4 regions of the Ensifer sp. ENS11 genome follow, and region 1 is predicted to be linked to each of the others. Evidence: riboswitches for the same ligand, from Rfam matches in the RefSeq annotation. Region 1 holds a riboswitch; each other region holds the start of a gene.
What was found. Region 1 has a riboswitch for cobalamin ahead of bluB (5,6-dimethylbenzimidazole synthase). Riboswitches for the same ligand answer to the same signal wherever they lie in the genome.
Positions count from the first base shown of each region.

Region 2: another riboswitch for cobalamin. It lies ahead of nrdH (glutaredoxin-like protein NrdH); the one in region 1 lies ahead of bluB (5,6-dimethylbenzimidazole synthase).
Region 3: another riboswitch for cobalamin. It lies ahead of cobU (bifunctional adenosylcobinamide kinase/adenosylcobinamide-phosphate guanylyltransferase); the one in region 1 lies ahead of bluB (5,6-dimethylbenzimidazole synthase).
Region 4: another riboswitch for cobalamin. It lies ahead of IB264_RS07065 (aromatic ring-hydroxylating dioxygenase subunit alpha); the one in region 1 lies ahead of bluB (5,6-dimethylbenzimidazole synthase).

Region 1 is NZ_JACVAN010000004.1:269,940-273,884, forward strand. Features, by position in the region: gene IB264_RS10535 (phytanoyl-CoA dioxygenase family protein) at 1-216, shown strand, start outside; gene IB264_RS10540 (SDR family oxidoreductase) at 308-1,129, shown strand; cobalamin riboswitch at 1,207-1,416, shown strand; gene bluB (5,6-dimethylbenzimidazole synthase) at 1,461-2,252, shown strand; gene IB264_RS10550 (DUF2865 domain-containing protein) at 2,161-3,231, opposite strand; gene IB264_RS10555 (acyl-homoserine-lactone synthase) at 3,419-3,945, opposite strand, start outside.
Region 2 is NZ_JACVAN010000003.1:295,084-299,028, reverse strand. Features, by position in the region: gene metE (5-methyltetrahydropteroyltriglutamate--homocysteine S-methyltransferase) at 1-202, shown strand, start outside; gene IB264_RS08435 (acyl-CoA thioesterase) at 199-999, shown strand; cobalamin riboswitch at 1,151-1,377, shown strand; gene nrdH (glutaredoxin-like protein NrdH) at 1,679-1,900, shown strand; gene nrdI (class Ib ribonucleoside-diphosphate reductase assembly flavoprotein NrdI) at 1,918-2,334, shown strand; gene nrdE (class 1b ribonucleoside-diphosphate reductase subunit alpha) at 2,304-3,945, shown strand, end outside.
Region 3 is NZ_JACVAN010000004.1:103,471-107,415, forward strand. Features, by position in the region: gene IB264_RS09760 (adenylate/guanylate cyclase domain-containing protein) at 1-1,157, opposite strand, end outside; cobalamin riboswitch at 1,467-1,873, shown strand; gene cobU (bifunctional adenosylcobinamide kinase/adenosylcobinamide-phosphate guanylyltransferase) at 2,011-2,535, shown strand; gene cobW (cobalamin biosynthesis protein CobW) at 2,539-3,603, shown strand; gene cobN (cobaltochelatase subunit CobN) at 3,675-3,945, shown strand, end outside.
Region 4 is NZ_JACVAN010000002.1:604,262-608,206, forward strand. Features, by position in the region: gene IB264_RS07060 (hybrid-cluster NAD(P)-dependent oxidoreductase) at 1-591, opposite strand, end outside; gene IB264_RS07065 (aromatic ring-hydroxylating dioxygenase subunit alpha) at 593-1,837, opposite strand; cobalamin riboswitch at 1,943-2,145, opposite strand; gene IB264_RS07070 (DUF6656 family protein) at 2,462-3,061, shown strand; gene IB264_RS07075 (L-threonylcarbamoyladenylate synthase) at 3,148-3,945, shown strand, end outside.

The DNA.
Region 1 (3,945 bases):
GCATCCGGCACGCTTTCGGCCGATGAGGCGGCCAATGCGATTGCGTCCTGTGCCGAGGGCTATTCCTTCCCGACCAATCTCGATCGCGATCCGCCGCTGGGCGGTCTCGCGCCGAAGACCCAGGCGCAACTGATGCATGAGGCGCTGGCAGGCAGGTGGAGCGATGCGGATTTCAGAAGCGCGCTTGGCGAGCAGGCACAGCGCAAGCTGAGCTGAACGGCAGAATCGATCTTTCCGGTCCCCGGCGTTCTGCGGCGGGGGCCGGTCGCCCTGTTTTCATCTCACTTTCAATTCTGGGAGGACTTTCATGACCGAGCAATATGGCCGTCTCGACGGCAAGATCGCCATCGTCACCGGCGGGACGCAGGGGCTGGGCGCAACGATCGCCAACCTGTTTGCGGAACGTGGGGCTAAAGGTGTCGTCATCTGTGGACGCAACGTTGCCAAGGGCGAAGCGAAGGCCGAGCAGATCCGCAAGGCAACCGGCGCGCAGGTACTTTATGTCGAGGCAGACCTCGAAAAGGTCGAGGACGCGCGCAAGGTCGTCAGCGCCTGCGACGCCACATTCGGGCGCGTCGATGCGCTGGTCAATGCGGCGGCGATCACCGATCGCGGCACCAGCCTGGACACCAGCCCCGAACTGTTCGACCGGATGTTCGCTGTCAATGTGCGCGCACCGTTCTTCCTGATGCAGGAAGCGGTAAAGCTGATGCGGCGGGAGGGCACGCAGGGCACCATCGTCAATATTGGCTCGATGTCGGCGATGGCCGGTCAGCCGTTTATCGCCGCCTATTGCTCGTCGAAGGGGGCGCTGGAGACGCTGACCAAGAACACCTCCTATGCGCTGCTGCGCAACCGCATTCGCGTCAATGGCCTCAATATCGGCTGGATGGCGTCCGAAGGGGAAGACCGCATCCAGCGCGAATTTCATGGGGCGGCAGACGACTGGCTCGAAAAGGCGGCCGCCAGCCAACCCTTCGGTCGGCTTGTCGACCCCAAGGAAGTCGCGCGTGCCTGCGCCTATCTCTCGTCGGATGAGTCCGGCCTGATGACGGGGTCGGTCATCTGCTTCGACCAGTCGGTGTGGGGCGGCTATGACGGCTCGCCGCATCCGGTCGCGCCGCTCTGACATCTGACGCTGTCGCGAGGCCCTGTGGAGTGACCGGCAAGCGACGCCGGACTTGCTTGTCATTCCCTGTGGGCTGTGCCCTTATGACGCCGTCAGGTGCCCGCAACGCGGGAGAATCGGGAATCCGGTGTTATTCCGGAACGTGCCCAACGCTGTGACGGGGACGACTGCCTCTAGGGATTTTGAGCTTGCTCAAGATCTTGCCACTGGATCTTCATGTGATCTGGGAAGGTGAGGCGGCCGGTTGATCCGAAGTCAGAAGACCGGCCTGGCAAGATAGACCGATATCCGCGCGGACGGCGGAAGGTTGTGCATTGTTGGGGATCGAACGATGCTGACTGACGCTAATGGCGGCCTTGCGGCTGCAGAGGCCTTTTCATCCGACGAGCGCGAAGCCGTCTATCGAGCCATCGAAACGCGCCGGGACGTGCGGGATCAGTTCCTGGCCGAACCCTTGCCTGACGATGTGGTGATGCGCCTGCTCAATGCTGCGCACCGGGCGCCATCGGTGGGTTTCATGCAACCGTGGAATTTCGTCGTGGTCCGGCAGGCCGAAACCCGCGAGCGGGTATGGCAGGCCTTTTCCCGCGCCAACGACGAAGCGGCATTGATGTTCGATGGCGACCGCCAAGCGAAATACCGCTCCCTGAAGCTGGAGGGGATCCGCAAGGCACCCTTGAGCATCTGCGTCACCTGCGACCGCACGCGCGGTGGAGCGGTCGTTCTCGGGCGCACCCATAACCCGCAGATGGATCTCTATTCCACCGTCTGTGCCGTGCAGAACCTCTGGCTTGCGGCGCGCGCCGAAGGCGTTGGTGTCGGCTGGGTCAGTATCTTTCATGAAAATGAGATCAAGGCGATCCTCGGCATTCCCGATCATGTCGTGATCGTCGCCTGGCTTTGCCTCGGATATGTCGATCGCCTTTACCAGGAGCCGGAACTTGCGGTTAAGGGCTGGCGCCAGCGGCTGCCGCTGGAGGAGCTGGTGTTCGAGGAAGGCTGGGGAACCTGCCGAAAGGCAGACGCTGCGATCAGTTGCTCTGAACCGGCTGGTAGCCCGGACCCTTCGGATGGCGAAGGTCGATCGACGTTTCCTCCTGGGGAAGGAACGTCGGCCCGATGACCCGCACCTTGCTCTTGGCGGGATCGTAGGGGCGCTCCTCCGCAGCCGCCTTGGCGGTAGGGGCGGCCGCTTCCTTCTTGCCCTCGATGACGATGATCGACGATTCGCTGTTGCCAGTGTTGCCACTGGAAGCCTTGGGCGTCGTCGCGATCTTTGGAATCTGGCAACCGCAAATGCCCGGCTTGCCGACGCCGCGCGTCCGATAGGCAAAGGCGTTTGGCAGTTCTTTATAGGGGCGTCCCGTCGAGGCGGAGACCATCTGGTCGCTCTCCTCGGTCGCCAGGTCGTGGAAAAATAGTTCTGTTTCGGCACCCGGGCAGCGGGCGCGGCAGGCCTGCTCGTCGCGGGCGAAGTCCACAGGGCTTGCCTCGGACGAGATCGGGAAGAAGGCGCCATCGCAAGTGCGCACGCACATGGTGCGAAGCGTGCCGGAATAGACGCCGCTTTCCGGCGGGTAGGTGCCCATTTCGCCGTCCCGCAGCATTGGTCCGTAGCTTTCGTCCGGCGGCAGATCGCGCAGGATGTTGCGGTACGTTTCCGGCTCGTCCGGGTCGGCGGTCGCAAATTCCTCGCTGCCACCATAGCAACCGTTGATCTCGAGGGCGGCGAGGATGCGCCGGCGCGTATCGTCTCCATCGCCTGACATCAGCTGCTGGCGCTCCGATTTGAGGATGCGCAGATTGTCTTCCATCTCGGCGATCAGACTGTTGATGTCTGTGCAGATATCCGGGTCGCCGCCGTTGAAGACGACGACGCTGCCTGTGCCGCAGCCGGCGCGTCGGCGATCGTTGCGCGCCCGGCGCAATTCGATGTTCTGTCGGGAAATCGCGCTCGCATAATCGCGGGTATCGGCCGTAGTTTCGATGGCGGCGGGCAGTTCGGCGAGCCGAGTGTTCAGGCGGTCGCACACGCTGGAGGCCAGCGCCTGATCGGCAAGAACCAGAAGCAGCGGCAAGGTCGCCGCGGCTAGGGTTTTCATGTTCCGGAACACGGGCGAACGTCCATTCCTGCAACCGCACGGCGCCACCCTTGTTGTCCGGGTTCGGTCGCTGTCGGCACTTCCTGTTTCAGCCCTATCATAAGGCTTGTCGCCGCCGGTGCAACGACAAGCCTCGCATTGCGTTAACAGCTCCGTCCGGTGGGAGGAACGGAAGGAGCGTTAGAGATCAGGCGGCGCGTGCCGTCTCCAGCGACATCGGCCGTTCAAGAACCGTGCCTTCGATCGCCGCTACGGCCTTCATGGCGCTGAGCAGCGACGGCGTCACTTCCCAGGCGACCGCTACGGCATAGACCGAGCCGATCCGGTGCGGGTCAGCGATGCGCTCGCCGGGGCAACCCATGCGGCGGAACATCCGCTCGAGGAAGACATCGGTCACCGTGACGATATGGCTGATGCCGGAGGCCAGCCCGAGTTCGCCGACACCGCACATCAGTTCTGCGGCGGCGACGGTCACCTGGTTGGAGGCGCGGTCCTGAGAAATCTCCGGGTCGATGCAGAAGCGGCTCGATTCCCAGATCGAGGCGCTGCGGATCTCAGGGTTGTCGCCAAGCAGGATCGGGAACGTATCGTCCAGCATGTTGGGGCCGAGCGTCGGCAGCAATCTCAGCGATCCGCGCAGTTTTCCCGTCTCCGGCGAATAGGACAGAATATAGAGCGGATTCGACTTGTCGTAATTGTCGATCTCCCATTCCC
Region 2 (3,945 bases), on a different contig from region 1:
ACCCACTGTCAACGAGATGGTGCATCTGATCGAACAGGCGACCGACGGTCTGACGCCGGCGCAGATCTGGGTCAATCCGGATTGTGGGCTGAAAACAAGGCGGTGGGAGGAAGTTCGCCCGGCGCTCGTCAACATGGTCGCGGCGGCGCAAACGCTGCGCCAATCCTTCACTGCCGGCCGGCAAGAGGCCGCAAACGCATGACGGACGATAGCAATATCGAGAAGGCGCCGGGGGAAACCCCGGCGCCCGCCACCTTGATCGACATCGTCTTTCCCGGCGACACCAATCACCACGGCACGCTCTTCGGCCGTGCGGGCCTCGCACTCATGGACCGGACCGCCTTCATCGTCGCCACGCGCCACGGCCGCGTTCCCTTCGTCACCGCCTCCTGCGATCGCGTCGACTTCCGCGGCCCCGCCCACATCGGCCATATCGTCAGCTGCAGCGGCCGCCCGATCCGGGTCGGGCGGCGTTCGATGGTCGTCGAAGTCGATATGATCGCGGAAGATCTGACGGCCGGCACCCGCGATCTGTGCGCCCGCGGCCAGTTCACCATGGTCGCGATGCCGGAGGGCAAGGGCGCCGGCTGGTCGTTGCCTTCTCTCGACACCGATGCGATCGGAGCGCCAAAAGACGATGCCGTGCGCATGGTCGATATCGTCTTTCCGGATCAGGCCAACAGCTTCGGCGCCATGTTTGGCGGCGACGCGCTGGCGCAGATGACCAAGGCCGCCTTCGGCGCGGCGACACGGGCGAGCCGCAAGACGACAGTGCTCGCCTCCTGCCAGCGCATCGATTTCAAGCACCGGATCACCGTTGGCTCGATCATCGAGCTTGTCGCCAGGATTGTGCGCACCGGACGGAGCTCGACGACGGTCGATGTCGAATTGTGGTCAGAGGATTTGACGGGAGCGAAACAGACCCTGACTGCCCATGGCGCCTTCATCATGGTGGCAGTCGACGGGGACAATCGTCCTGTTCCCGCCTTCGCGGCTTGAGGATTTCAGCAGAGCTGTCAATGACGGCTCTCCATCCACAGGCTTCGCCGACACTTGTCGTTTACTCCCCGCTATCCACACCCGAAAAAATATTGTCCGCCTCCCAGGTGGCTTCGACATGGAACCTATTGACGCAATTTTCCCGACATATACTATATCTAGTGTTCGAGGTTCTCCCGATTCGCAAGGATTGGGAGCGAAGATGGGAATACGGTGCCGTCGTAGCGATTTCGCTTGGCTAAGCCGTGGCTGCCCCCGCAACTGTAAACGGCGAGCAACTGTCCAGCATTCGGCCACTGAAGCATGATGCATCGGGAAGGTCCGGACAGAAGCACCGACCCGTGAGCCAGGAGACCTGCCTCGATCGATAAACGTCCACGGGCGGGGTGTCCGGAGAGGTCAGAGGTGTGCATGGGGCAGGATGAAACCTGCCTGATCGTCTCGACGTCTCCCCGGAAGCGCCGTCTTCAACTTCGGGGTGAAGTCATGTCCGCGTCATCGAATTCCTATCATTCGCCAATGAAGAGGCGCGGGAAGCCGCGAATCTGACGAACAACCGCGCCCGGGTCTTCTCGACCCGAGCAAGCGGTCATCCTGCCAGTCCTGCATTTCGCCGGATCGCTTGTGCGTATCCGCATGCCTTTTCATGCCCAGATCCAGCCGACCAAACGAGGAAGAAATGAACGTCACCGTCTACAGCAAGCCCGCCTGCGTCCAGTGCACCGCAACCTATCGCGCGCTCGACCGCCAGGGCGTCAATTACGAGGTGATCGACATTTCGGTCGACCAGGACGCGTTCGAGACGGTCAAGGGCCTTGGCTACATGCAGGTTCCCGTCGTCATCGCCGGTCCGGAGCACTGGGCAGGCTTCCGCCCCGACAAGATCAGCGCACTGTCCTGAAGCCGAGGTACGGCGCGATGGGGCTGATCGTCTATTTTTCCACCCGCTCGGAAAACACCCATCGCTTCGTCGGCAAGCTCGGCCTGCGCGCCAGACGCATTCCCGTCAGCGCGGCCGACGCGCCGCTCGACGTGCACGAACCCTATGTGCTCGTCGTCCCGACCTATTGCGGCGACGACGGCCGGGGCGCCGTGCCCAAACAGGTGATCCGCTTTCTCAACGATGCGGACAACCGCTCCCACATCCGCGGCGTGATTGCCGCGGGCAACAGCAATTTCGGCGCGACCTACGGGATCGCCGGCGACGTGATCTCGGCCAAGTGCCAGGTGCCCTATCTCTACCGGTTCGAACTGTTGGGAACCGATGAGGACGTCGCCAATGTCAAAAACGGGATGGAACGATTTTGGACGTCTCAACACTCGAACGCCCCTTGAAGGCGACGGAATCGGCGCTCGATTACCACGCGCTGAACGCCATGCTGAACCTCTATGACGAGGACGGCCGGATCCAGCTCGACAAGGACCGGTTGGCGGCAAAGCAGTACTTCCTGCAGCACGTCAACCAGAACACCGTGTTCTTCCATAACCTGCGCGAAAAACTCGATTACCTCGTCACCGAGGGCTACTACGAGCAGGAGGTTCTCGACCAGTATTCGTTCAACTTCGTGCGCGACCTGTTCGATCACGCCTATGACAAGAAGTTCCGTTTCCCGACCTTTCTCGGCGCCTTCAAATATTACACCAGCTACACGCTGAAGACCTTCGACGGGAAGCGCTACCTCGAGCGCTACGAGGACCGGGTCTGCATGGTGGCGCTGACGCTGGCGCGCGGCGACGAGGCGCTGGCGCGCGACATGGTCGACGAGATCATCTCCGGTCGCTTCCAACCGGCGACCCCGACCTTCCTCAACGCCGGCAAAAAGCAGCGCGGCGAGCTCGTCTCCTGCTTTCTGCTGAGGGTCGAGGACAACATGGAATCGATCGCGCGCGGCATTAATTCGGCGCTACAATTGTCGAAGCGCGGCGGCGGCGTGGCGCTGTCGCTTACCAACATCCGCGAGGCCGGCGCCCCGATCAAGCAGATCGAAAACCAGTCGTCCGGCATCATTCCCGTGATGAAGCTGCTGGAGGATTCGTTCTCCTACGCCAACCAGCTTGGCGCCCGCCAGGGTGCCGGCGCCGTCTATCTCAACGCCCACCACCCCGACATCATGCGTTTCCTCGACACCAAGCGGGAGAACGCCGACGAGAAGATCCGTATCAAGACGCTGTCGCTGGGCGTCGTCGTTCCCGACATCACCTTCGAACTCGCCAAGAACAACGAGGACATGTACCTGTTCTCGCCCTATGACGTGGAGCGCGTCTACGGCGTTGCCTTCACCGACATCTCGGTCACGGAAAAATATCGGGAAATGGTCGCCGACAGCCGGATCCGCAAGAAGAAGATCAAGGCGCGCGAGTTCTTCCAGGTGCTGGCCGAAATCCAGTTCGAGTCGGGCTATCCCTACATCATGTTCGAAGACACGGTGAACCGCGCCAACCCGATCGCCGGCCGCATCACCATGAGCAACCTCTGCTCAGAAATCCTCCAGGTCAGCGAAGCCAGCGAGTACAATGACGACCTGTCCTACAAGCACCTGGGCAAGGACATCTCCTGCAATCTCGGCTCGCTGAATATCGCCGCCGCGATGGATTCGTCCGATTTCGGCAAGACGATCGAGACATCGATCCGGGCGCTGACCGCGGTCTCCGACATGAGCCATATCGCCTCGGTTCCCTCCGTCGAGAAGGGCAATGACGACAGCCATGCGATCGGCCTCGGCCAGATGAACCTGCACGGCTATCTCGCCCGCGAACGGGTCTATTACGGTTCGGACGAAGGCGTCGATTTCACCAACATCTACTTCTACACGGTGACCTACCACGCCATCCGCGCCTCCAACCGCATCGCCGTCGAACGCGGGTCGAGCTTCAAGGGCTTCGAGAACTCGAAATACGCCTCGGGCGACTATTTCGACAAGTACACCGAACAGGAATGGAAGCCGG
Region 3 (3,945 bases), 170 kb from region 1:
GTCGTGCGCCGGTGATGCTCCCAGCCGCGCAGGAACGCATCGAAGGCCGCCGGGACCGTCGTTTCCTTGCGTCCGAAGGCCATCTGCTCGTCAGGATTCAACCGAAGCGCAAGCGCGTCGGCAATGCCGCGCATCACTTCGTCCTGCAGCGCAAAGACATCGGAAAGTGAACCGTCGAACTTGCCGGCCCAAACGTGGCCGCCGCTGAGAGAATCTATGAGCTGAGCATTGATCCGTAGCTGTTCTCCGGCACGCTGCACACTGCCTTCGAGGACGTATCGGACACCGAGTTCCTTGGACACCTGCCTGGGTGTCACCGCCCTGCCCTTGTAGGTGAAGGTCGAGTTACGCGCGATAACGAACAAGCCGGATACCTGAGCCAGCTCGGTGACAAGGCCATCGGTCATGCCATCGGCGAAATACTCCTGCCTGGGATCGTCGCTCACGTTGGCAAACGGAAGCACCGCGATCGACGGCTTGTCCGGCGCGGTCAGGTTCGGTGGTTGTATCTGGACCGTTTCCACAGGCGACTCCCAGGGCCGCCACCAGGCCACGCCGGCAGCAGCGCCGAGCACGACAGCAGACGTAACGAGTGCCGCCCAGCGCTTCGCGTGGCGCCCAGCGACCTTTACGCTGCCGGGGCGGGCTTCGTTCAGCCCCAGCCGGTAAGTCCGCACCGGCTTTTCGATATGCTTCAGGCGTTGTTCGCCGAGAAAGACGAAGCCGACATCGAGGTGCTTCTCGACCTGGTCGTAGGCGGTGCCGGAGATGATGATCCCACCCGGTTCGGCGAGGCTCTGCAGGCGCTCGGCAATGATCACTCCATCGCCGTGAATGTCGTCGCCTTCAACGATGACGTCGCCAAGATTGATGCCGATGCGGAATTCCAGTCGACCCTGATCGGAGCCGCGGCTTTCGGATTTCGCGCGCTGAACCTCCACCGCACAACGGACCGCCTCGACGACACTCTGGAACTCGACCAATAACCCGTCGCCCATGGTCTTGATCAACCGCCCGCGATGTGCGGCAATCCTTTGTTCGAACAGGCCGTGCAGATCGGCCTGAAAGCGGGCACACGTACCCTCTTCGTCGGCTTGGGTGAGCAGTCCATAGCCGGAAACGTCGGCAATCATCACGGCGGTGAGCCTGCGTTCCATCTGCCTTCCGGATAATCGAAACGACTTTCGGCTACTCTATCGCAATATCTGACGTTGCTAAAATAAAGTTCAGTTGCCGTGGAGCGTCCGCTCCGACGTCGACTACAGCGCCGCGCGTCTTACTGGACGCGCAAAGGTCGCTGTAACACTTTGAATTGCTGCATGTTTTTATCCTTAGGTCGAATACCATCTAAGGATAAAAACATGCAGGAGTGGCCTTTGCGGCCTGCTGCCGGCAAATTGTCGCGCGCCGCATCTCGACGGGTGGCGTGTCGCACGCGTCGATTGACTTTGCGGCGCCCGCTTCCTAATCATCTGACGTTGGATGGTTTCCCCGGATCGTGGCGATGCGGGGGAATAATTGGGAATGTGACGGATGGACCCAAATCGGGCATCCTTATCGCAGCCGACCCCGCGACTGTAGAACGGTCAGGGTTCGCCATCGGGCTGATAGCCGGCTTCCTTTCGATTGCATGGGGCAATCGAAGGCGGTTTGGAATTCAGCCGGAAAAGCCACTGGCGTGGCTTCGTGATCAGCCGGGTTGGACGCCTCTTCTTCTACGAATCGTCCGCCTTTCACGAAACCAGAAAACGCCGGGAAGGTGAGGCGGGCCGTTCGGGCCCAAGCATCGGTCTTCGCGTGATCACGCGGGGCGCGATGTGGTGGACTCGTGACGCCGTGAGCCAGGAGACCTGCCGTCCGACAGGGGCATTCCGCCCGAAGGGAAGCCCGCTTCCCACGCCATCACGGAGGTTGTCTTGGCTCATCGATCGTTTCCCGAACGCGCCGTCGGCGCGGTGAAATCCTGTTGCCGCTCGAATTCGCGACCAAGCGCGTGAGGCTGCAACGCACATGAGCATTTCCCATGCCGGGCCGGTTCTGGTCCTCGGCGGTGCCCGTTCCGGCAAATCCAGCTTTTCCGAAAGGCTCGTCGAAGCCTCCGGGCTCGGCATGCACTATGTCGCGACCGGCCGTGCCTGGGACGACGAGATGCGCGAGCGCATCGACCATCACCGGGCAAGGCGCGGCGAAGGCTGGACGACGCATGAAGAGCCGCTCGACCTCGTTTCGCTGCTGACGCGCATCGATGACGAGAACCGCGTGGTGCTCGTCGACTGCCTGACGCTGTGGGTCACCAACCTGATGATGGAAGGGCGCGACATGGCGGCAGAGTTCGCGGCCCTTGCCGCTTTCCTGCCGGAGGCGCGGGCGCGCCTCATCCTTGTTTCCAACGAAGTCGGCCTCGGCATCGTGCCCGAGAACCGCATGGTCCGCGATTTCCGCGACCATGCCGGCCGGCTTCACCAGATCGTTGCGGAGAAATCCGCGGAAGTTTACTTTGTCGCGGCCGGATTGCCGCTGAAAATGAAGGGTTGATCCATGACCACTGCCAGAGCCAACCAGGGCAAGATCCCGGCGACCGTCATCACCGGCTTCCTCGGTGCCGGCAAGACGACGATGATCCGCAATCTGCTGCAGAACGCCGATGGCAAGCGCATTGCGCTCATCATCAACGAGTTCGGCGATCTCGGCGTCGACGGCGACGTGCTGAAGGGCTGCGGCGCAGAAGCCTGCTCGGAAGACGATATCATTGAGCTTACCAATGGCTGCATCTGCTGCACGGTTGCCGATGATTTCATCCCGACCATGACCAAGCTGCTCGAGCGCGAAAATCGTCCTGACCATATCATCATTGAAACCTCGGGCCTCGCTTTGCCGCAGCCGCTGATCGCCGCCTTCAACTGGCCTGATATCCGCAGCGAAGTCACCGTCGATGGCGTCGTCACCGTGGTCGACAGTGCCGCCGTTGCCGCCGGCCGTTTTGCCGACGACCATGACAAGGTCGATGCGTTGCGTGTCGAGGACGACAATCTCGACCACGAAAGCCCGATCGAGGAACTGTTCGAGGACCAGTTGACCGCCGCCGACCTGATCGTGCTCAACAAGACCGATCTGATCGACGCCTCCGGCCTCAAGGCCGTGCGCGACGAGGTCGCTTCGCGCACTAACCGCAAGCCAACAATGATCGAGGCGAAGAACGGCGAAGTTGCCGCTGCCATCCTGCTCGGCCTCGGCGTCGGCACGGAAAGCGATATCGCCAACCGCAAGTCTCACCACGAGATGGAACATGAGGCCGGCGAGGAGCACTCTCATGACGAGTTCGACAGCTTCGTCGTCGAGCTCGGCGCGATTGCCGATCCGGCAGGTTTCATCGATCGCCTCAAGGGCGTGATATCAGAGCATGACGTGCTGCGCCTCAAGGGCTTTGCCGACGTGCCCGGCAAGCCGATGCGCCTGCTGATCCAGGCCGTTGGCGCCCGCATCGACCAGTATTACGACCGTGCCTGGGCGGCTGGCGAGAAGCGCGGTACGCGCCTCGTCGTCATCGGCCTGCACGACATGGACGAAGCTGCGGTGCGCGCCGCCATCACCGCACTCGCCTAACTCCTTGAAGCAACGCAATTCCAGGAAAGCCATTTCACGCTTTTCCTGGAATTGCTCGAACGGACAGAAACATGCATCTGCTTCTCGCCCAGAAAGGAACGATCGCCGACGGCAACGAGGCGATCGACCTGGGGCAAACGCCGGCCGACGTGCTTTTCCTGTCGGCCGCCGACACCGAGCTTTCGTCGATCGCGGCGGCCCATGGCCGGCGCGACGGGGAGCTGAGCCTGCGCATCGCCAGCCTGATGAACCTGATGCACCCGATGTCGGTCGACACCTATGTCGAGCGCACGGCAAGGCATGCAAAACTCATCGTGGTCAGGCCGCTCGGTGGCGCCAGCT
Region 4 (3,945 bases), on a different contig from region 1:
GTGCCTTGACTCATGCCCCTCGACCACGAAGCCGAGGTTTAGCCCGGACATCTGGCGCGCCAGCACTTCCAGTTCCGAGCGGAACAGAAGGTCGTCTGGCCGGCGGGCGCAGGAAATGAAGGTGACGTCGGTCTCGGGAACGCAGTCCGCCATCCAGCGCGTCATCGACATCATCGGCGTGACGCCGGAGCCTGCCGATATGAAGAGATATTTTTCGCCGGGATGGCGCACGAAGCTGAAATCGCCGAGCGGACCGAACGCCTTCAGCCGCATGCCGGGCTTCAGGTGATCGAACATCCAGCGCGTGCCGATGCTATCGGCTTGCGCCTTGACGGTGACGGCGATCGACAACGGCCGGGAGGGCGTCGACGACAGCGTGTAGGTGCGCATGACCGGCTCGTCGGCGACCGGCAGCTCGAGCGTGACGAACTGCCCAGGCAGATAGCGGAACCAGGCCGGCTTTTCCGCCCGGAAGGTAAAGGTCATCACATCGGCGGTCTCGATCACGGCCGATGTGCATTCGAGCATGTTCTGCCTGTCGATCCAGACATGAAGCTCGTCGAAATGATGGAACGAGGATGCCATCTGCATGTCAGGCGACCCGGGAAAGCGGAGCAGCCTCGCCCTGCAGGCGCTGTTCCATGAACTTGCAATACCACTCGACGAACTGCATCACGCCGCCTTCGTGTTCGGGCGAATAGGGGCCTGACTGGTAGGCCGGCGAGCGAATACCAAAGGCGTTCTCCTCGACGATCTGGCGGTCCTGATCGTTGGTCTCGGTCCAGACATGCGTCAGTTGCTCGAGATTGTAGTCGACGCCTTCAACCGCGTCCTTGTTGACCAGCCACTTGGTCGTCACCTGCGTCAGCTCCGGGCCGAGCGGCAGGACGCGGAAGGTGATGGCGTGGTCGGCCAGCACATGGTTCCAGGTCGAGGGATAATGGAAGAGCAGGAGCGTGCCGATATGCTTCTGGCTAACGTCTGCCGACAGTTGCCGCCGCACGGCGCGGGCGCCGGACATGGTGTAGCTCTCGGCGTCGTCGATCAACGGCATGCGCGCCGAGCGGAACTGGCCGGTCTCGGACATCCGGAACTCGCTCGGCAGTCCGGCTGCTTCGCATTTCGCCCAATGCGCGGCAATGACGGGATCATCCTTGGCGCCCTGCACACCGGTCGCCGTCGGCGCTTCGGGATAGGTGCGGCAAAGTTCGGGGTGGTTGGCGGCACAATGGTAGCACTCCCGGTTGTTTTCCCAGACGAGTTTCCAGTTGCCCTTTTCGATGATCGTGCTTTCGAAGGCGACCTTGGTTTCACCCAGGCGGTGCGGCGCAAGATAGGGCGCGACCATGTCGCGGAACGGGCCGAAATCCATCGGCTGCTCGGACAGGTTGATGAAGATGTAACCGCCGACGGTCTCGCAGTGGATCGGCTTCAGGCCGTGGGCCGCCTTGTCGAAATCCTCGCCCATCTGGCGGGCAAAGAGCAGCGCGCCGTCGAGCTCATAGGTCCATTGGTGATAGGGACAGACGAGCTTGGCCGAAGAGCCCTTGTGCTGCGCGCAGACGCGAGAACCGCGATGACGGCAGGAATTGTGCAGGGCGCGGATCGTGCCCTGTCGGTCGCGAACGATAATGACAGGATAATCGCCGACCTGGACGGTGAAATAGTTACCGGCACGCGGGATCTCGCAGTCGTGGCCGATGAACAACCAGTCCTTGTACCAGATGCTTTCGAGATCCTGCCTGTAGTAGTCGGGGTCGATGTAGAAGGCCCGGTCGAGGCTGTAGCCGTCGCGTCGACCCTTCAGCTTGCGGAGCATATCGCCCTTGATGTCCATGTCCTGTCCTCGTTCGCCTTGTTTCGGAGAGGCAGGACTGGAACCCGCACGGGCGCATTGCCTGTGCGATGACGGCTCCGATCCGGCTGCCCGCCGCAACCCGTTACGGTCTGTTCGCGTCAAGGCTGGTTTCCGGGCTCAGGAGCCGTCCGCAAGGACCAGCCCGGCGCCTTCCCGGACGGAACCGTCCAGTGGCTTTGTGCCGTGGCTTTCGCTCCACCACCGTTGCGGGGGCAGCGCCGGGTTTTGACCGGCTTCCCAATTCTCCGCCTTCCCTAAAAGACAGCACCTTGAGTAGGCATATCTAATCGCGGAAGCCATCGTCGTAGCTGCCGATTAACGACATCCGATTCCAGAAAGACGACACAGCACATCAAGCGCACCAAACGCCCTGTGATTGATCATTTTTCATTGTAAACAATAGGATAGCTCAAGGATTGAGCAATTGTCGCTTTTTCCGGCAAGGCTTGCGAGAAAGCGCGGATCCTTCGCCATTTTGCGACATGTCTTCCCGTGACGCGGGGCAAGGCCCACCGACGCGAGTGAAATCTTCCATTAACCATAATGCATTAGCGTCGCCTGACGGAGAAACCGGCCGAACCGGCAAACAGCGCATTGAAGTTCATGGCAAAGCTCAAATACTACGACGCCGCAGCCGAGAAGCTGCCAACGATCGCTCCGAAGACAGCGGTCCACACCGAGTTCCTGCGCACCGGCCGCATAGAAAGGCGTCAATGGTCGCAGCGCGAGCGGCGTTATCTGAGCTATGACGAGGTTGCCGAGCGCACCGCCCACAAGCTGACGACCGCCGGCGAAACGACGCACAAGCGGATGAACGGCTTCCATACCTCGATCCAGTTTCCCAAGATGATCTTCCACCGCACGCTCACCGGTCGGCCGCATCTCGGCTATTGCCATGTCACGGCGGCGAGAACACATCTCGCCCCGTCCAAGGACGTCACCTGGTCGTTCTATTTCGCCAACTTCTTCTGTGACCTCGGCGACGAGAAACACTTCTTCGAACGCATCCAGACCGGCTATTCCCGAATGTACTTCGCCGTTGCCATCGAGCCCGATGCGCCAGAGGGGCAGATGACCATCAATCGCAGCGTTCGCGACAACGGGCTGCTCTTTCGTACCGACGACCCGAAAGTCGCGCTCAAGAACGTGCTGATGCTCGGCGCGCGCGACGAGGCATTGAAGCGCATCATTCGCAGCCTCTGAAGCGCAGACCCGGTTGCCTGAAGAAAATCGTTCTGTTTTCACCGTGGCTCCTTTAAGGAAGCCTCGGAAAGGGAAACGGAAGCGACATGGCCGAAATCATCGATACACGGACCGAGCCGGAACGGGCGATCGAGCGTGCCTGTGCGGTGCTTGCCGAAGGCGAGCCCGTCGCGATTCCGACCGAGACGGTCTACGGCCTGGCAGCGGACGCCACCAATCCCGATGCGATCAGCCGTATTTATGAGATGAAGGGGCGTCCACGCTTCAACCCACTGATATCGCATGTGTCAGACATGGCGATGGCTGAAGCCCATGTGACATTCGATTCGTTGTCGCGGCGCCTGGCCGAAGCGTTCTGGCCCGGCCCGCTGACGTTGATCCTGCCCCAGCGCACAACAAGCACCGTGCACGCGCTTGCCTCGGCCGGCCTCGACACGCTCGGCATCCGCATGCCTGATGGCTTTTCACGTCGGGTGATTGCCCGCTTCGGCCGCCCGCTCGCCGCACCGAGCGCCAATACGTCGGGCAAGATCAGTCCCACAAGCGCTGCCCATGTGGAAGCCGATCTCGGGCCGCGCCTCAAGCTCATTCTCGACGCCGGCTCTGCGGAGATCGGGCTTGAATCGACGATCATCAAGGTCGAGGACGGCGCGCTGCGCCTGCTGCGTCCGGGCGGTCTCGACGTCTTCGAAATCGAAAGGCTGACCGGCCTTACCGTCTCGAGGCCGCAGAGCGCCGGAGCGACTATCGAGGCCCCGGGCATGCTCGCCTCGCACTACGCGCCGGGCGCAGCTGTCCGGCTCGACGCCGCCGACGTGCGTCCGGGAGAAGCGCTGATCCGGTTCGGCAATGCGTCGCTCCCCGGCGAAGAGCACGCCGCGATC